DNA from 2 places in the Streptomyces chisholmiae genome. Region 1 is predicted to be linked to the other one. Evidence: riboswitches for the same ligand, from Rfam matches in the RefSeq annotation. Region 1 holds a riboswitch; the other holds the start of a gene.
What was found. A riboswitch is a leader RNA that binds a small molecule or an ion and turns the genes downstream of it on or off. The one in region 1 is predicted to bind glycine.
Positions count from the first base shown of each region.

Region 2: linked by a shared signal. The riboswitch ahead of gcvP (aminomethyl-transferring glycine dehydrogenase) and the one ahead of gcvT (glycine cleavage system aminomethyltransferase GcvT) in region 1 are both predicted to bind glycine.

Region 1 covers NZ_JAVREO010000016.1:192,346-199,865, reverse strand. Annotated here, with positions in the region: gene RM844_RS24455 (L-serine ammonia-lyase) at 1-1,204, opposite strand, end outside; gene gcvH (glycine cleavage system protein GcvH) at 1,212-1,598, opposite strand; gene gcvT (glycine cleavage system aminomethyltransferase GcvT) at 1,687-2,805, opposite strand; glycine riboswitch at 2,964-3,058, opposite strand; gene RM844_RS24440 (enhanced serine sensitivity protein SseB C-terminal domain-containing protein) at 3,259-4,026, shown strand; gene RM844_RS24435 (enhanced serine sensitivity protein SseB C-terminal domain-containing protein) at 4,135-4,905, shown strand; gene RM844_RS24430 (Dps family protein) at 5,031-5,504, shown strand; gene RM844_RS24425 (endonuclease/exonuclease/phosphatase family protein) at 5,685-6,626, opposite strand; gene RM844_RS24420 (peptidoglycan recognition protein family protein) at 6,876-7,520, shown strand, end outside.
Region 2 covers NZ_JAVREO010000003.1:26,014-33,533, forward strand. Annotated here, with positions in the region: gene RM844_RS05450 (DUF881 domain-containing protein) at 1-273, shown strand, start outside; gene RM844_RS05455 (small basic family protein) at 270-602, shown strand; gene RM844_RS05460 (DUF881 domain-containing protein) at 608-1,477, shown strand; gene RM844_RS05465 (FHA domain-containing protein) at 1,592-2,296, shown strand; gene RM844_RS05470 (bifunctional nuclease family protein) at 2,370-2,843, shown strand; gene RM844_RS05475 (MerR family transcriptional regulator) at 2,987-3,607, shown strand; gene RM844_RS05480 (DNA polymerase IV) at 3,693-5,180, shown strand; gene RM844_RS05485 (PRC-barrel domain-containing protein) at 5,084-5,473, opposite strand; glycine riboswitch at 5,628-5,725, shown strand; gene gcvP (aminomethyl-transferring glycine dehydrogenase) at 5,906-7,520, shown strand, end outside.

The DNA of each region.
Region 1 (7,520 bases):
TCCGCTCGATGCACGGAATCTGCACCAGGCCGCCGATCGGGTCGCAGGTGAGGCCCAGATTGTGTTCGATGCCGATCTCCGCCGCGTTCTCCACCTGTTCCGGTGTGCCGCCCAGCACCTCGGCCAGGCCGCCGGCGGCCATCGAGCAGGCCGAGCCGACCTCGCCCTGGCAGCCGACCTCGGCGCCCGAGATGGAGGCGTTCTCCTTGAAGAGCATGCCCACCGCGCTGGCCGCCAGTAGGAAGCGGACCACGCCGTCGGCGTTCGCGCCGGGCACGAAGTCCAGGTAGTAGCGGAGCACGGCCGGGATGATGCCGGCCGCGCCGTTGGTGGGCGCGGTCACCACCCGCCCACCGGCGGCGTTCTCCTCGTTGACCGCCATCGCGTAGAGCGTGACCCACTCCAGCTCGTTGGCCGCGCCGCCGGTCTCGGCGCGCAGCCGGCGGGCCGAGGCCGCCGCCCGGCGGCGCACCTTCAGGCCGCCGGGCAGGATGCCCTCCTCGGTCAGGCCCCGCTCGACGCACTCCCGCATCACGGCCCAGATGTCCAGCAGACCGGACCTGACCCGCTCCTCGGGACGCCAGGAGGTCTCGTTGCGCAGCATCAGCGCCGAGACCGAGAGGCCGGTGGCCCGGGTCAGCTCCAGCAGTTCGGCGCCGGTGCGGAACGGGTGCGGCAGCCGGCGCTCGTCCGGCACGATCCGGGCCGGCCCCTCGGCCGACTCGTCCACCACGAAGCCGCCGCCCACCGAGTAGTAGGTGCGCTCCAGCACCGGCCGCCCCGCCGCGTCCAGCGCCCGGAAGATCATCCCGTTGGCGTGCCCAGGCAGCGAACGGCGCCGGTAGAGCACCAGGTCCTGGTCGGGGTCGAACGGGATCTCGTGCGCCGGCCCTATCTCGGTGGCCAGCAGCCGCAGCCGCCGGTCGGCCCGGACCCGGGCCACCTCGTCCTCGGCCCGGGCGACGTCCACCGTGTCCGGTGCGTGGCCCTCAAGGCCCAGCAACACGGCCTTCGGCGAGCCGTGACCATGCCCCGTGGCGCCCAGCGAGCCATACAGCTCGACCCGTGCGGCGGCGGTGTCGGCCAACGCCCCCGCGTCCTTCAGCGCGTGGGCGAACATCAGCGCCGCGCGCATCGGCCCCACGGTGTGCGAACTGGAGGGGCCGATGCCGACGCTGAACAGGTCGAAAGCGGAGAGCGCCACGCCGGGCTCACCCCTCGGAGAACGCGGTGTACTCCTCGGCCGAGAGCAGGTCGGCGGAGTCCCAGACGGCGTCGTCGACGCGCACCTTGAACAGCCAACCACCCTCGAAGGAGGCGGAGTTCACCAGCTCAGGGTCGTCCACCACGGCCTGGTTGACCTCGATGACCTCGCCGTCCACCGGCGAGAACAGGTCGCTGATCGCCTTGGTCGACTCCAGCTCGCCGCAGGCGCCGCCGGCCGTCACCGGCGTGCCGACCTCGGGAAGCTGCGCGTACACCACGTCGCCCAGCTTGCCGGCGGCGTACTCGGTGATGCCCACGGTCGCCACGCCGTCGGCGGGCTTCGAGAGCCACTCGTGGTCCCGGGTGTAACGGAGGTGCTCGGGGTTGCTCATGGCTGCTGATTCTCCTGGAAGGTGAGGTGCTGACGAGTCCGACGCGGCGCGCGGACCACGGAGGGGGCGTGCGGGACGCGCGGCGCGCTCAGTCCTGCCGCCGGTAGAAGGGCAGGGCCACCACCGAGTGCGGCACGGCGGTGCCCCGGATGTCCACCGCCACGCCCGCCGTCCCCGGCTCGGCGTGCGCGGCGTCCAGGTAGGCCATGGCGATGGGCCGGCCCAGGGTGGGGGAGGGGGCGCCCGAGGTGACCTCGCCGATGACCGCGCCGGTGGCGTCCACCACCGGGTAGCCGGCGCGCGGCACCCGGCGCTCGTCGGTCACCAGGCCCACCAGGACCCGCGGCGGGTCGCTCACGGCGCGCTCGGCGGCGCGCTCCAGCGCCGCGCGCCCCACGAAGTCCCCCGGCTTGTCGAACTTCACCACCCGGCCGAGGCCGGCGTCGAACGGGGTGGTCCGCTCGGTGAGTTCGTGCCCGTACAGCGGCATCCCCGCCTCCAGGCGCAGGGTGTCGCGGCAGGACAGGCCGCACGGCACCAGCCCGTCCCCGGCGCCCGCCTCGGCCAGCGCCGCCCACAGCGGCTCCGCGTCGGCCGGCGCGCAGAACAGCTCGAAACCGTCCTCCCCGGTGTACCCCGTGCGGGCGATCAGCACCGACCGGCCGGCCACCGTCGCCGGCAGGCTCGCGTAGTACCGCAGCCCCGACAGCTCCGCGTCGGTGAGCCGGGCCAGCACCCCGGCGGCGGCTGGGCCCTGCACGGCGAGCAGCGCGTAGGCGTCCCGGTCGTCCCGCACCTCGGCGGCGAACCCGGCGCCGCGCTCCCGCAGCGCGGCCAGCACCCGCTCCGCGTTGGCCGCGTTCGCCACCACCAGGAAGGTGTCGTCGGCCAGCCGGTAGACGATCAGGTCGTCCAGGATGCCGCCGTCGGCCGCGCAGATCATGGTGTAGCGGGCGCGCCCCGGGCGGACCGCCGAGAGCCTGCCGACGAGCGCGTGGTCCAGCAGCGCGGCCGCGTCCGCGCCGCGCACCGTGATCTCGCCCATGTGGGACAGGTCGAAGAGGCCGACGCCGGTCCGCACCGCCTGGTGCTCGGCGCGCTCGCTGCCGTAGCGCAGCGGCATCGACCAGCCGGCGAAGTCGGTCATGGTGGCGCCGAGCGCGCGGTGCACCGCGTCCAGCGCGGTGACACGGGGGGTGTCGGACATGGAGACGCTCCAGGGGTCGGGCGGCAGGCGGCGCGCGGCCGCGCACCGTGCCCTCCCCCTCTGTCATCGGCACCTGAGAGGTTCGCCGTGCGCCCAGGGGGGCGACGGCTTGCACCGTGGGTGGGGCCGCCAGCCGGCGACCCGCTTTTCAGACTTGCCTTCCGCGCGCGGTAACGGGGCCTGAGAGATTCAAGGGAGGACTTGCTCCTTCGGCGCCCCGGACAACTGCCGGGGACTCTCCCGCGCGCGGTCAAACGGCCGGTATGTGGTTGTGGCCCGGCCATCATCGCACGGATGCCGGGCCGGGCGGCAGCCGATCACCGCTAGGGTTCGCTGGGGCCGCTCGGCCACGTCGGGGCACGGCTCCGGACGGGCCGGCCGGCCCGCGCGGACGGCCCCGGCGGGAGACGAACGCCCGGGCGGCGAGACCAGGCAGGACGGAGTGGAACGCGGATGAGTGAGCGCAGGGCGGTGCCGGGCTTCGGCGGCGGCTGGCCGGGCAACGAGTTGGAGGAGGCGCTGGCCGCCTCGGTCGGCGTTCCCGACGCGGCCCCCAAGCTGCTCAAGGTGCTCTCCCGCAGCGCCGTCTGGGTGCCGCTGCCCGAGGGCGGCGGCCCGGACAGCCAGACCCTGGACCTGCCCACCATCGACCTGGCCGGCGGCGTCTACGTCCCGGTCTTCAGCTCGGCCGAGCAGCTGCGGCTGGGCGGCGCGGCGCACCTGCCGTTCACCGTCGCGCCGGCCTGGGAGTTCGCCCGCGGCCTGCCGCCCCAGGTCGGCATAGCCGTGAACCCGGGCGGCACGGTCGGCATCCCGGTGCCCCCCGGCGCCGTCGGCGAGCTGTGCCGCGGCACCCCGGGGGAGCGCACGCCCGGCGTGCCGAGCGGCGCCCGGATGCGGCTCTTCCAGCCGGACTGGCAGGAGGACCCGGTCGACTTCCTGACCACGGCCGCCGCGGAGCTGGCCGCGCTCTGGCCGGTGCGCACCGCGCGCCGCGGCCTGGCCAGCGCGGAGGGCGCCGAGCCGGCACTCTTCGTCGGCGTCGAGTTGGAACAGGTGGACGACGAGACCCGGGAGGCGGTCAACGCGGCCCTGGGGCGGGCGCTGGCCCGGCACGCGGTGAAGTGGCCCGTGCAGCTGGTGCTGTTGGACGCCGCGCAGGACCCGGTGGTGGACTGGCTGCGGGAGTGTGTGGCGCCGTTCTACTCGCGTGCCGCCTGAGCACGGGGCACCTTGTCAGCCGGCGACCTGGCTCGCAAGCTGCTGTGCGGGTGGGTGCGAGGCGGTTGACGGACCGAGGTGTGCCGAGCGCGAGGAGGACGGGCCCAGGTGAGTGCCGAAGAGGCTGTCGAGGAGCTGCTCACCCGGGTGACGGCGGATCGGCTGGAGACCTACGAGGAGCTGTTGGGCGCGCTGGCCGACAGCGAGGTCTGGATGCTGCTGTGGCAGGGCGCGCCCGGTGAGCCGGACGCCCACTACGGCGGGATAGAGCTGGCCGGCCACGGCTACGCGCCGTGTGTGACCTCGGCCGGGCAGCTGACGGCCAGCGGCTGGAACCGCGCCTACGAGGTGCTGCCGGGCCGCGACATCGCCGCCGCCCTCTACCCCGACCACTGGGGGCTCTGGCTCAACCCGCACGCGCCGGGCGGCGGCCTCGGCGTGCCCTGGCTCGACCTGCGGCGGATCGCCGGCGGCCTGGACCGGCTGCCGGCCGGGCCGCTGCGGATCAGTGAGCCCAGCGTGGGCGTGGACACCTTCTACGCGCGCCTGGTCGCACTCGCCCAGCGCACGCCGGTGCTCCGCGCGCTGTGGCGTGCCTGGGTGCGCCCCGCGCTGGGCTCCTCCTACCTGGCCATCGGCCTGGACGTGGACGGGCCACCGGAGCACGGCGCCGACGCCGTGCGCGCCATGATGCGGGAGGCGGTCGTCGAGGTGCCGGACGGCCTCACGGTGGGCACCGTCGCGATGGCCGACGGCTACGACCCGGTGGCCATGTGGCTGCGCGCCAACACCCGCCCGTTCTACGACCGGGACGCCGCCGGCGTGGGCCGCGCCGGCGATCCGGACCGGCTGGGCTACGGCTATCCCGGGGGCTACTGAGAAAGTCGGCCGCGACCCCGGGTAGCCGGCGGCCGACCGGGGTACCCGGGGCGAAAGTCGCGCCAGCGGCGCCCGCCCGGTGCGCAGCACGGCGGGTGGGTGGCCGCCGAGAGGAGAGCCGCCGTATGAGCACCGTGAGGAGCACGCTCCCGGACACCACTCGCAAGATCGTGGGCGAGGCGCTCCAGGGCGCCCTGGTCGACCTCGTCGACCTGTCCCTGGTCGCCAAGCAGACGCACTGGAACGTCGTCGGGCCGCGCTTCCGCTCGATCCACCTGCAACTGGACGACGTGGTGGCCACCGCCCGCGCCCACTCCGACACGGTCGCGGAGCGCTCGGCCGCGGTGGGCGTCCCGCCGGACGGCCGGGCCGGCACGGTCGCGGCCGGGAGCGGCATCGCGAAGGTGCCCGACGGCTGGCTGCGGGACGGGGACGCCGTCCGCACCATGGTCGACGCGCTGGGCGCGGTGATCGTCCGGACCAGGGAGCGGCTGGACGAGGTGGGCCCGGTCGACTCGGTGAGCGAGGACGTGCTGATCCAGATCACCAGGGACCTGGAGAAGCACCACTGGATGTTCCAGGCCGAGAACGCCGGCTGAGCCGGCGTTCGCACCGGGCGCCGCCGCGGCGGACGGCCGCGTCCCCCCGGCGGGGGCGTGGCCGTCCGCCGCGGCCGTGCGGGCCGGGCGCGGCCGGCCGGCGGCCCGGCTCGGGAGTCGGACCGGCCGGCCGGGCCAGGTACGGGCCGGACCCCCGGGGCAGGCCGGACCCCGGGCGGTTCAGACCAGCCGGACGAGGGCCTGGACCGGGGCGTGGTCGGACGGGTAACGGCCCCGCACCCGGAAGGTGTTGATCGCCACCTCCCGCACCTCGACCGGGCCGCCGGCCAGCACCCAGTCGATCCGGGGGCCGTCCGCCACCGGCTCCCCGTAGCCGGGGAAGGTGCCCCAGGCCGGGGTCAGCTGGCGGCCCGCCGTCCAGGTGTCGGTGAGGCCGCCCTCGGTGACCAGCAGCCGGTAGGACTCGGAGGACTCGGCGGGGGTGTTGAAGTCGCCGGTCAGCACGACGGGCAGGGCCGGGTCGAAGTCCGCGATCCGGTCCCTTACCAGGGCGGCGGAGCGCACCCTGGCGTGCTCCGACTGGTGGTCGAAGTGGGTGTTGACGTGGATGAACTCCCGCTCGGTGCGCCGGTCACGGAAGCGCGCCCAGGTCACCATCCGGACCACACTGTTCCCCCAGGACGCCGAACCGATCACGTTCGGGGTGTCGGAGAGCCAGAAGTGGTCGTAGTCGAGCGGCTCCAGGCGATCGGTGTCAAAGTAGATCGCCATGAACTCGCCCCGGCCGCCGCCCTCCCGACCCAGGCCGATCCAGTCGTACTCCCTGGGCAGGTCCGCGTCCACCTGCTTGACCTGGTGGTAGAGCGCCTCCTGCACCCCCAGCACGGTGGGCCGCTCGACCGCCAGGAAGTCCGCCAGCACCGGGCGCCGGTCCGTCCAGGAGTCCGGGGTGCCGGGCGCCGCGTCGGCGTCCATCCGGATGTTGAACGCGACCACGTGCAGCCGGTCGCCGCGCGCCCGCCCGATCAGCGCGCGCGGCCGGCCACGCTCGCCGGCGGCCGGCCCCTGCGCGAGCGCCCCCGGCGCGTTCAGGGCGGCGCCGGCCGCCACCAGGCCGGTGGCACCCGCGGCGCCCAACACCGTTCTCCGTGACACGGTCATCACAGTCCTCCTCCGAGATGGTTCGGGCAAGGACTGTCGTACTCGTTCGTGTGGTGTCCCCGGAGCGCGGACGACGGCGGAGGGAACATCCGTCGAACATCGCCGGGCACCCGCTCCCCGGCGCGCCCCGAGCGGCGCACCCCGTTGAAAGCCCCGACGACGGCCGGCTTTTCCTTCACCATCCGGCGTGCGGCCGGACAGGACGGGAATACCCTCGGGAAGAGTCGAGGAATTCCGGGGGGTCACCGTATGGCAACGCCACTCTCCGCCGACAAACTGGTGCGGGCCCTGAAGGACGAGGGAGTGAAAATAGTCGAACACAAGGAATGGCGAACGCACAATCGCAACAGCGCGGGCGCCTGGGGGCCGGTGCACGGCGTGATGATCCATCACACCGTGACCTCCGGGACCTCGTCCTCGGTCGACCTCTGCTACAAGGGCCGATCCGATCTCCCCGGACCGCTGTGCCACGGCGTGATCGCCAAGGACGGCACGGTCTACCTCGTCGGCAACGGCCGCGCCAACCACGCGGGTTCGGGCGACGGCGACGTGCTCGACGCGGTGATCGACGAGCGCCCGCTGCCGACCGACAACGAGGCCGACACGGACGGGAACGCGCGGTTCTACGGATTCGAGTGCGTCAATCTCGGGGACAACAAGGACCCCTGGCCCGCCGAACAGGTCGAGGCGATCGTGCGCGCCTCGGCGGCGATCCTGCGCGCGCACGGATGGGGGAAGTCCGGCGACACCTCCGTGATCGGCCACCTGGAATGGCAGCCGGGGAAAGTCGACCCGCGCGGACCGGGGATCACCATGGGCGACGTCCGCAAGCGGGTCAGCGAACGACTCAAGCATCCGGCCGACTGGAGCCCCGGGGGCTCCAACCCGCCCAAC
Region 2 (7,520 bases), on a different contig from region 1:
GTCGACAACCGCCCCCTGGTCCCGCCCTACACGGTGCTCGCCATCGGCGACCCCGACAGCCTCCTGGACGCCTTCCAGGCCACCGGGGCCGGCCGCTACCTGGCGACCCTCCAGGAGAACTACGACATCAGGGTGGAGCGTTCGACCAGGGACGAGCTGCGGCTGCCGGCCGCTCCGAGCCTGACCACCCGCAGCGCCCGCCCGCTCGCCGAGCCGGCGGACCCCGGGGTCTCCCCGGACACCGAGGAAGCGGAAGAGGTGACCGCCCCGTGATCGCCGTGCTGGGCCTGGTGCTGGGCGTCCTGATCGGCGTGGTGACCCGCCCCGTGGTGCCCACCGGGATGGAGCCCTACCTGCCGATCGCCGTGGTGGCCGCGCTGGACGCGGTCTTCGGCGGCCTGCGCGCCACGCTGGACGGGGTCTTCGACGACAAGGTCTTCGTCGTCTCCTTCCTCTCCAACGTGGTGGTGGCCGCGCTGATCGTCTTCCTCGGCGACAAACTGGGCGTCGGTGCCCAGCTCTCCACCGGGGTGGTGGTGGTCCTGGGTATCCGGATCTTCTCCAACGCGGCGGCCATCCGGCGCCACGTGTTCGGGGCGTGAGGCCGATGACCGGCACCCCCGATCCCGATCCCCACCCCAAGGCCGAGGCCGGGCCCAGGACCGCGCCCGGGCCCGATGCGCAGGCCGCGACCGGGGCGCCGCGCCGCCCCACCGGGCGCGCCGCGCTGCGGGCCGCGCTCTGGCCGCCGCGCGCCAGCCGGGGCCAACTGGTCGCCGCGGTGCTGCTCTTCGTGCTGGGCCTGGGCCTGGCCATCCAGGTCAGGGCCGCCGGCAGCGAGGACACCGCGCTGCGCGGGGCGCGCCCGGAGGACCTGGTGCGCATCCTGAGCGACCTGGAGGACCGGTCGGCCCGGCTGGAGGACGAGAAGAGCACCCTGGAGGACCAGCGCGCGGAGCTGGAGAACAGCACCGACCAGGCCGAGGAGGCCCGCCGGCAAAGCCGGGAGCGTGAGCGCCAACTGGGTGTGCTGGCGGGTACGGTGGCTGCCGAAGGCCCGGGTATCACGCTGCGCGTCGACGACCCGACGGGCGCGGTCCAGGCCGACATGCTCCTCGACGCCGTCCAGGAGTTGCGGGCGGCGGGCGCCGAGGCGCTCCAGATCAACGGGGTGCGGGTGATCGCGAGTACCTCGTTCGTGGACCACAACGGTGGGGTACACGTGGATGGCGAGCGGGTTCGTGCGCCGTTCGTGATCGACGCGATCGGCCGGCCGCAGGATCTGGAGCCGGCGCTGAACATTCCGGGGGGCGTGGTGCAGTCCCTGGAGAACAAGCAGGCCACGGTCACCGTGACCCGGCCCGAGACCGTCACCGTGGATGCCTTGCGATCGGCGGAGCAGCCTGACTACGCTCAGTCGTCATCAGCACTGAACCTCGACGTCGCGGGGGCTGTCGATCACGGTGTCGCGCGGTGAGGGAAACTGAAGGGAGACCACCCACGTTGTCAGGATGACGTGTGTGGTCGGTGGAGAGAGAGAATGGACCGTCCCGCTCCTCGGCGGGACGGGCTAGGTGCGAGGGGATCGCTGGTGAGTTTTTTCGCTAGGTTGTTCGGCAGGCGTAAGAGCGGTACGCACAGTGCCGCGGGGGCCCGCGCCCGCCAGCAAGGCCAGCCTCCTGCGCCGCCGTCCGAGCCGGGGCGGCCGTTGTTCCGGGACGAGGTCGCCGGGCCCGGTGGGATAGCGGACCAGGGGCACGGGGCCGCCGCCGGCCCCGCCTGTGGCCGCTGCGGCCACGCCAACACCCCCAACAGCCGTTTCTGTTCGTACTGCGGCGCCGCGCTGCGCCCCGGTGGCGAGGGCACGTCCGAGACCACCTCCACGATCTCCATCGCCAGCCTGGAGGCGTACGACCCCGAGGCGACCGCGCAGCACCCGGCGCCGGTGCTCTCGCCGGAGGCCCAGGCCGCCGTGGACGCGCTGCCCGCCGGCTCCGCCCTGCTGGTCGTTCGCCGTGGGCCGAACTCGGGCAGCCGCTTCCTCCTGGACAGCGATGTGACCACCGCCGGCCGGCACCCGCAGAGCGACATCTTCCTGGACGACGTCACGGTCTCCCGGCGGCACGTCGAGTTCCGGCGTACCCCGGAGGGCGGCTTCACCGTCGGCGATGTCGGCAGCCTGAACGGCACCTACGTGAACCGCGAGCCGATCGACTCGGTCACCCTCTCCAACGGCGACGAGGTGCAGATCGGCAAGTACCGCATGGTGTACTACGCCGGGCGTCAGGGGTACTGAGGGTGCGGCGCGGCAGCGCACGGGAACGGGGTTCGACTATCCAAATGCACCGGGCACGGCCTAGGGTTGCTGTGTGAATCAGCTCGACGTCGTGGGTGTGCGGGTGGAGATGCCCAACAGCCAGCCCATCGTGCTCCTCCGAGAAGTCGGTGGCGATCGCTACCTCCCGATCTGGATCGGACCGGGTGAGGCGACCGCCATCGCGTTCGCCCAGCAGGGGATGACTCCGCCCCGGCCGCTGACGCACGACCTCTTCAAGAACGTCCTCGAGGCGGTGGACCAGGAACTCAGCGCCGTGCGGATCACCGATCTGCGCGACGGGGTGTTCTACGCCGAGCTGGTCTTCGCCAGCGGGGTCGAGGTCAGCGCCCGCCCGTCGGACGCGATAGCGCTCGCGCTGCGCGTCGGCACGCCGATCTACGGCAGCGACGCCGTCCTCGACGATGCCGGGATCATCATCCCGGACGAGCAGGAGGACGAGGTGGAACGGTTCCGCGAGTTCCTTGACCAGATCTCCCCCGAGGACTTCGGTACCAGCAGCCAGTAGCGGCGCGTGGCGATCGTTGACGCGCCATGTGTGGGTCCCTAGCGTCAATGGGGCATGTCTTGGGAGGAGCGCTGTGTGCGTACTCATCGTGACAGCAGGTGAGTGACGAGGACACGGTCGGGGCATGCGGAACGGAGGCCGGCGTGACAGGTAACGGCGACAGCAGGGCGGTCGGGGGCACCACGGCGCTGCCGGGTGCGGCGCCCCGGCCGGGTTTGCGGCAGTCGGTCGCGCCCCAGGCGGCGCCCCGGGGGCGGGCCCCGGCCGAGGAGTCGCTCGGCTACCAGGGGCCCAGCGCCTGCGCCGCGGCCGGCATCACCTACCGGCAGCTCGACTACTGGGCCCGCACCGGGCTGGTCCAGCCCAGCGTCCGGCCGGCCCCCGGCCACGGCGGGCAGCGGCTCTACAGCTTCCGCGACGTGCTGGTCCTCAAGATCGTCAAGCGGCTGCTGGACGCCGGCGTCTCGCTCCAGTCGATCCGGGCCACCGCCCAGGCGCTGCGCACCGCCGAGCTGGCCGAGCTGTCCCAGATGACGCTGATGAGCGACGGCGCCGCCGTCTACCGCTGTTCCTCCCCGGACGAGCTGGCCGAGCTGCTGCGCGGGGGCCGGGGGGTCTTCGGCATCGCGGTCGGGGCCGTCTGGGGCGATGTGGAGGCCGCGCTGGCCCAGCTGCACGCGGAGCGGGTGGACACCGGGGAGCGGGTGGCCCCGCCGGAGCACCCGGGCGACGAGCTGGCCCGCCGCCGCAACCGCGTCGGCTGACGCCGGGCGTCCCGCGCGACCACTCGACCGGCGGACCGGCCGGATCGCGCGCTGATTGTCAGTGCCATGGGGCACCATCGGACGGGTGAGGGGTCAGCCAACCATCCTCCACCTCGACATGGACGCCTTCTTCGCCTCGGTCGAGCAGGCGGCCAAGCCCAGCCTGCGCGGCAAGGCCGTGGTCGTCGGCGGCATCGGGCCACGCGGGGTGGTGGCCACCGCGTCCTACGAGGCCCGCAGGTTCGGGGTCCGCTCGGCGATGCCGACCGCCCAGGCGCGGCGGCTCTGTCCCAACGGCGCCTATCTGGTGCCCAGGTTCGAGGTCTACCGGCGGGTCAGCGAGCAGGTGATGGGCCTGCTCGCCCGGCTCTCCCCGCTGGTCGAGCCGCTCAGCCTGGACGAGGCCTTCGTCGATCTGGCGGCCGGCGGCAGCGCGGCCACCGCCGCCGAGGCGCGGGCGGTGGGGGAGCGGCTGCGGGGGGAGATCCTGGCGGTCACGGGGGTGACGGGCTCGGTGGGGCTGGCCGGCGCCAAGATGCTGGCCAAGATCGCCTCCGAGCAGGCCAAGCCGGACGGCCTGGTGCTGATAGCGCCGGGCACGGAGCGGGAGCTGCTGGCGCCGCTCCCGGTCCGGACGCTGCCCGGGGTCGGCCCGGCCACCGCCGAGACGCTGCGCCGGGCCGGCATCCACACCATCGAGGAGACGGTCGAGGCCGGCGAGCCCGAGCTGCTGCGGCTGCTGGGCAAGGCGCACGGCGGCGGGATCTACCGGATGGCGCTGGGCGTCGACGACCGCCCGGTGGTCGCCGAGCGGGACACCAAGTCCATCTCGGTGGAGGACACCTTCCAGGTGGACGTGACGGACCGGGCCCGGATCAGGTTCGAGGTGGGCCGGCTGGCCGAGCGCTGTGTGGCCCGGCTGCGCGCCGCCGGCCGGTCCGGCCGCACGGTGGTGCTGAAGGTCAGGCGGTACGACTTCACCACGCTGACCCGCTCGGAGACGCTGCGCGGCCCCACGGACGACCTGGCGGTGGTACGGGAGGCCGCCGAGCGGCTGCTGGAGCTGGTGGACACCACGGCGGGGGTGCGGCTGCTCGGCGTGGGCGTCAGCGCGCTGGCGGACTTCACCCAGGAGGACCTCTTCGCCCAGTCGGCGCAGCGCGGCCCGGCGGGTCCCGAGCCGGCGGAGCCGGTCCCGGCCGTCCAGGCGGAGCCGGCCGAGCCGGAGCCCGACCGGCGCTGGCTGCCCGGTCTGGACGTGACGCACGAGCGGTTCGGCCCCGGTTGGGTGCAGGGCAGCGGCGTCGGCCGGGTCACGGTCCGCTTCGAGCGGCCCGAGGACGTCCGGCCGGGTCGGGTGCGCACCTTCCCGGTGGACGATCCGGAGTTGCGGCGCGGCGAGCCGTTGCCGCCGGGCGGCCCGCCGCCCGGCCCCGCCGAGTTGTCCGGGGCTCGGCCGTCCGGGGCCTCGGGCGGTCAGCCCTCCGGGTCGTCCGGCGCGGCGGCCAGCCGGCCGAAGTCGGTGTCCGGCGCCGGCGGCCGGCCGGGGGCCGCCGGCAGGTCGAGCCCGTAGTGGCGGTAGAGCCGCAGCTCCTGCTCGGGCGAGAGGTGGCGGCCCACGCCCAGGTCGGGGGCCCGGCGGATCAGCGCCCGGTCGAACGGCACCCGCAGCCCCTTCCCCTCCAGTTCGCTGGGTGCCAGCGGGACGAAGGCGTCCCGGGTGAAGAGGCCGGTGCGCACGGCCGCCCACTCGGGGACGCCGGTCGCGTCGTCCAGGTACACCTCGTCCACGGTGCCGATCTTGGTGCCGTGGCGGTCGAACGCCTTCCGGCCGATCAGGCTGCGCGGATCGATGTCGGTTCGCACGTTTCCTCCCGCTGCGCGGCTGGGACGGTTGGAGGGCTGGTGCCCGCTGGAGCGGGTCCCAGACCCAGCCAAGGGCACTTTCCGGCGGCCGGCCAGTCGAGGACCGGCCCCTTAATCCGGGGGGAGGCGCGCTGGTAGTCTCAGGAGTGGTTGTCAACTCCGTGCGGGAGAGTCCTGTCGCCCCCGGGCGGCGGGCGCCGAAGGAGCAAATCCTCCCCGGAATCTCTCAGGCCCACGTACCGCGCGGGGGAAACCACTCTGGAAAGCAGGGTGGCGTGGCGGAGCCCTGGCTCTGTGGCCATCCTCACCGACGGTGCAAGCTTGGCGCGGTGGCGCGGAGTGAAGCTCTCAGGTCGTATGACAGAGGGGGAGGCTGCCGGGCAGTGTCGCCTGGCGCCCGTAGGTCGCCCACGGCCCAAGGAGCCTCCACCGATGACCGCTTCCCGTACCCCGCTCACCGCCCTGGAGCAGGGCATCCCCTTCGCCGACCGGCATATCGGGCCCGACCGGGGCGCGGTGGCCAAGATGCTCGCCCAGGTGGGCTTCGGCTCGCTGGACGAGCTGAGCGCCGCGGCCGTCCCCGAGGCGATCCGCAGCACCGAGGCGCTGGACCTGCCCGAGCCGCTGGACGAGGCGGCCGTGCTCGCCGAGCTGCGTGCCCTGGCCGGCCGGAACACGGTGCTGCGGGCCATGATCGGCCTGGGCTACCACGGCACCTTCACCCCGCCGGTGATCCAGCGCAACGTGCTGGAGAACCCGGCCTGGTACACCGCCTACACCCCGTACCAGCCGGAGATCTCCCAGGGCCGGCTGGAGGCGCTGCTCAACTTCCAGACCGTGGTGGCCGACCTGACCGGGCTGCCCACGGCCGGCGCCTCGCTGCTGGACGAGGGCACCGCGGCGGCCGAGGCGATGGCGTTGGCCCGCCGGGTCGGCCGGGACCGGGGCGGCGTCTTCCTGGTGGACGCGGACTGTCTGCCGCAGACCATCGCCGTGGTGCGGACCAGGGCCGAGCCGACCGGTGTCGAGGTGCTGGTCGCCGACCTGAGCGAGGGCATCCCGGCCGAGGCGGTCGAGCGCGGGGTCTTCGGCGTGCTGCTCCAGTACCCGGGGGCGTCGGGCGCGGTGCGCGACCCGCGGGCGCTGATCGAGCGGGCGCACGAGCTGGGCGCGGTGGTCACGGTCGCGGCCGACCTGCTGGCGCTGACCGTGCTGGCCTCGCCCGGCTCGCTGGGCGCCGACATCGCGGTGGGCACCAGCCAGCGGTTCGGCGTGCCGATGGCCTTCGGCGGCCCGCACGCCGGCTACATGTCGGTCCGCGCCGAGTACGCCAGGAACCTGCCGGGCCGGCTGGTCGGTGTCTCCCGGGACGCGGCCGGCCGCTCCGCCTACCGGCTGGCGCTCCAGACCCGGGAGCAGCACATCCGCCGGGAGCGGGCCACCAGCAACATCTGCACCGCGCAGGTGCTGCTTGCCGTGATGGCCGGCCTGTACGCGGTCTACCACGGCCCCGACGGGCTGGCCGCGATCGCCCGCCGCACCCACCGGCTGGCGGCGCTGCTGGCGGCCGGGCTGCGCGAGGGCGGCGTCGAGGTGGCGCACCCGGAGTTCTTCGACACGGTCACCGCGCGGGTGCCGGGCCGGGCCGCCGAGGTGGTGGCCGCCGCCCGCGCGGCCGGCATCAACCTGCGGCAGGTGGACGCCGACCTGGTCGGCGTGGCCTGCGACGAGACCACCACCCGCGCCGAGCTGGTCGCCGTCTGGGCCGCGTTCGGGGTGCCGGCCGGTGCCGCTGACATCGCGGAGCTGGACGCCCGGGTGCCGGACGCGCTGCCGGCGGCGCTGCTGCGCGCGGACGACTACCTCACCCACCCGGTCTTCCACGAGCACCGCTCGGAGACGGCGATGCTGCGTTACCTGCGTCGGCTGGCCGACCAGGACTACGCGCTGGACCGGGGCATGATCCCGCTGGGCTCGTGCACCATGAAGCTCAACGCCACGGTGGAGATGGCGGCCATCACCTGGCCGGAGTTCGCCGGGCTGCACC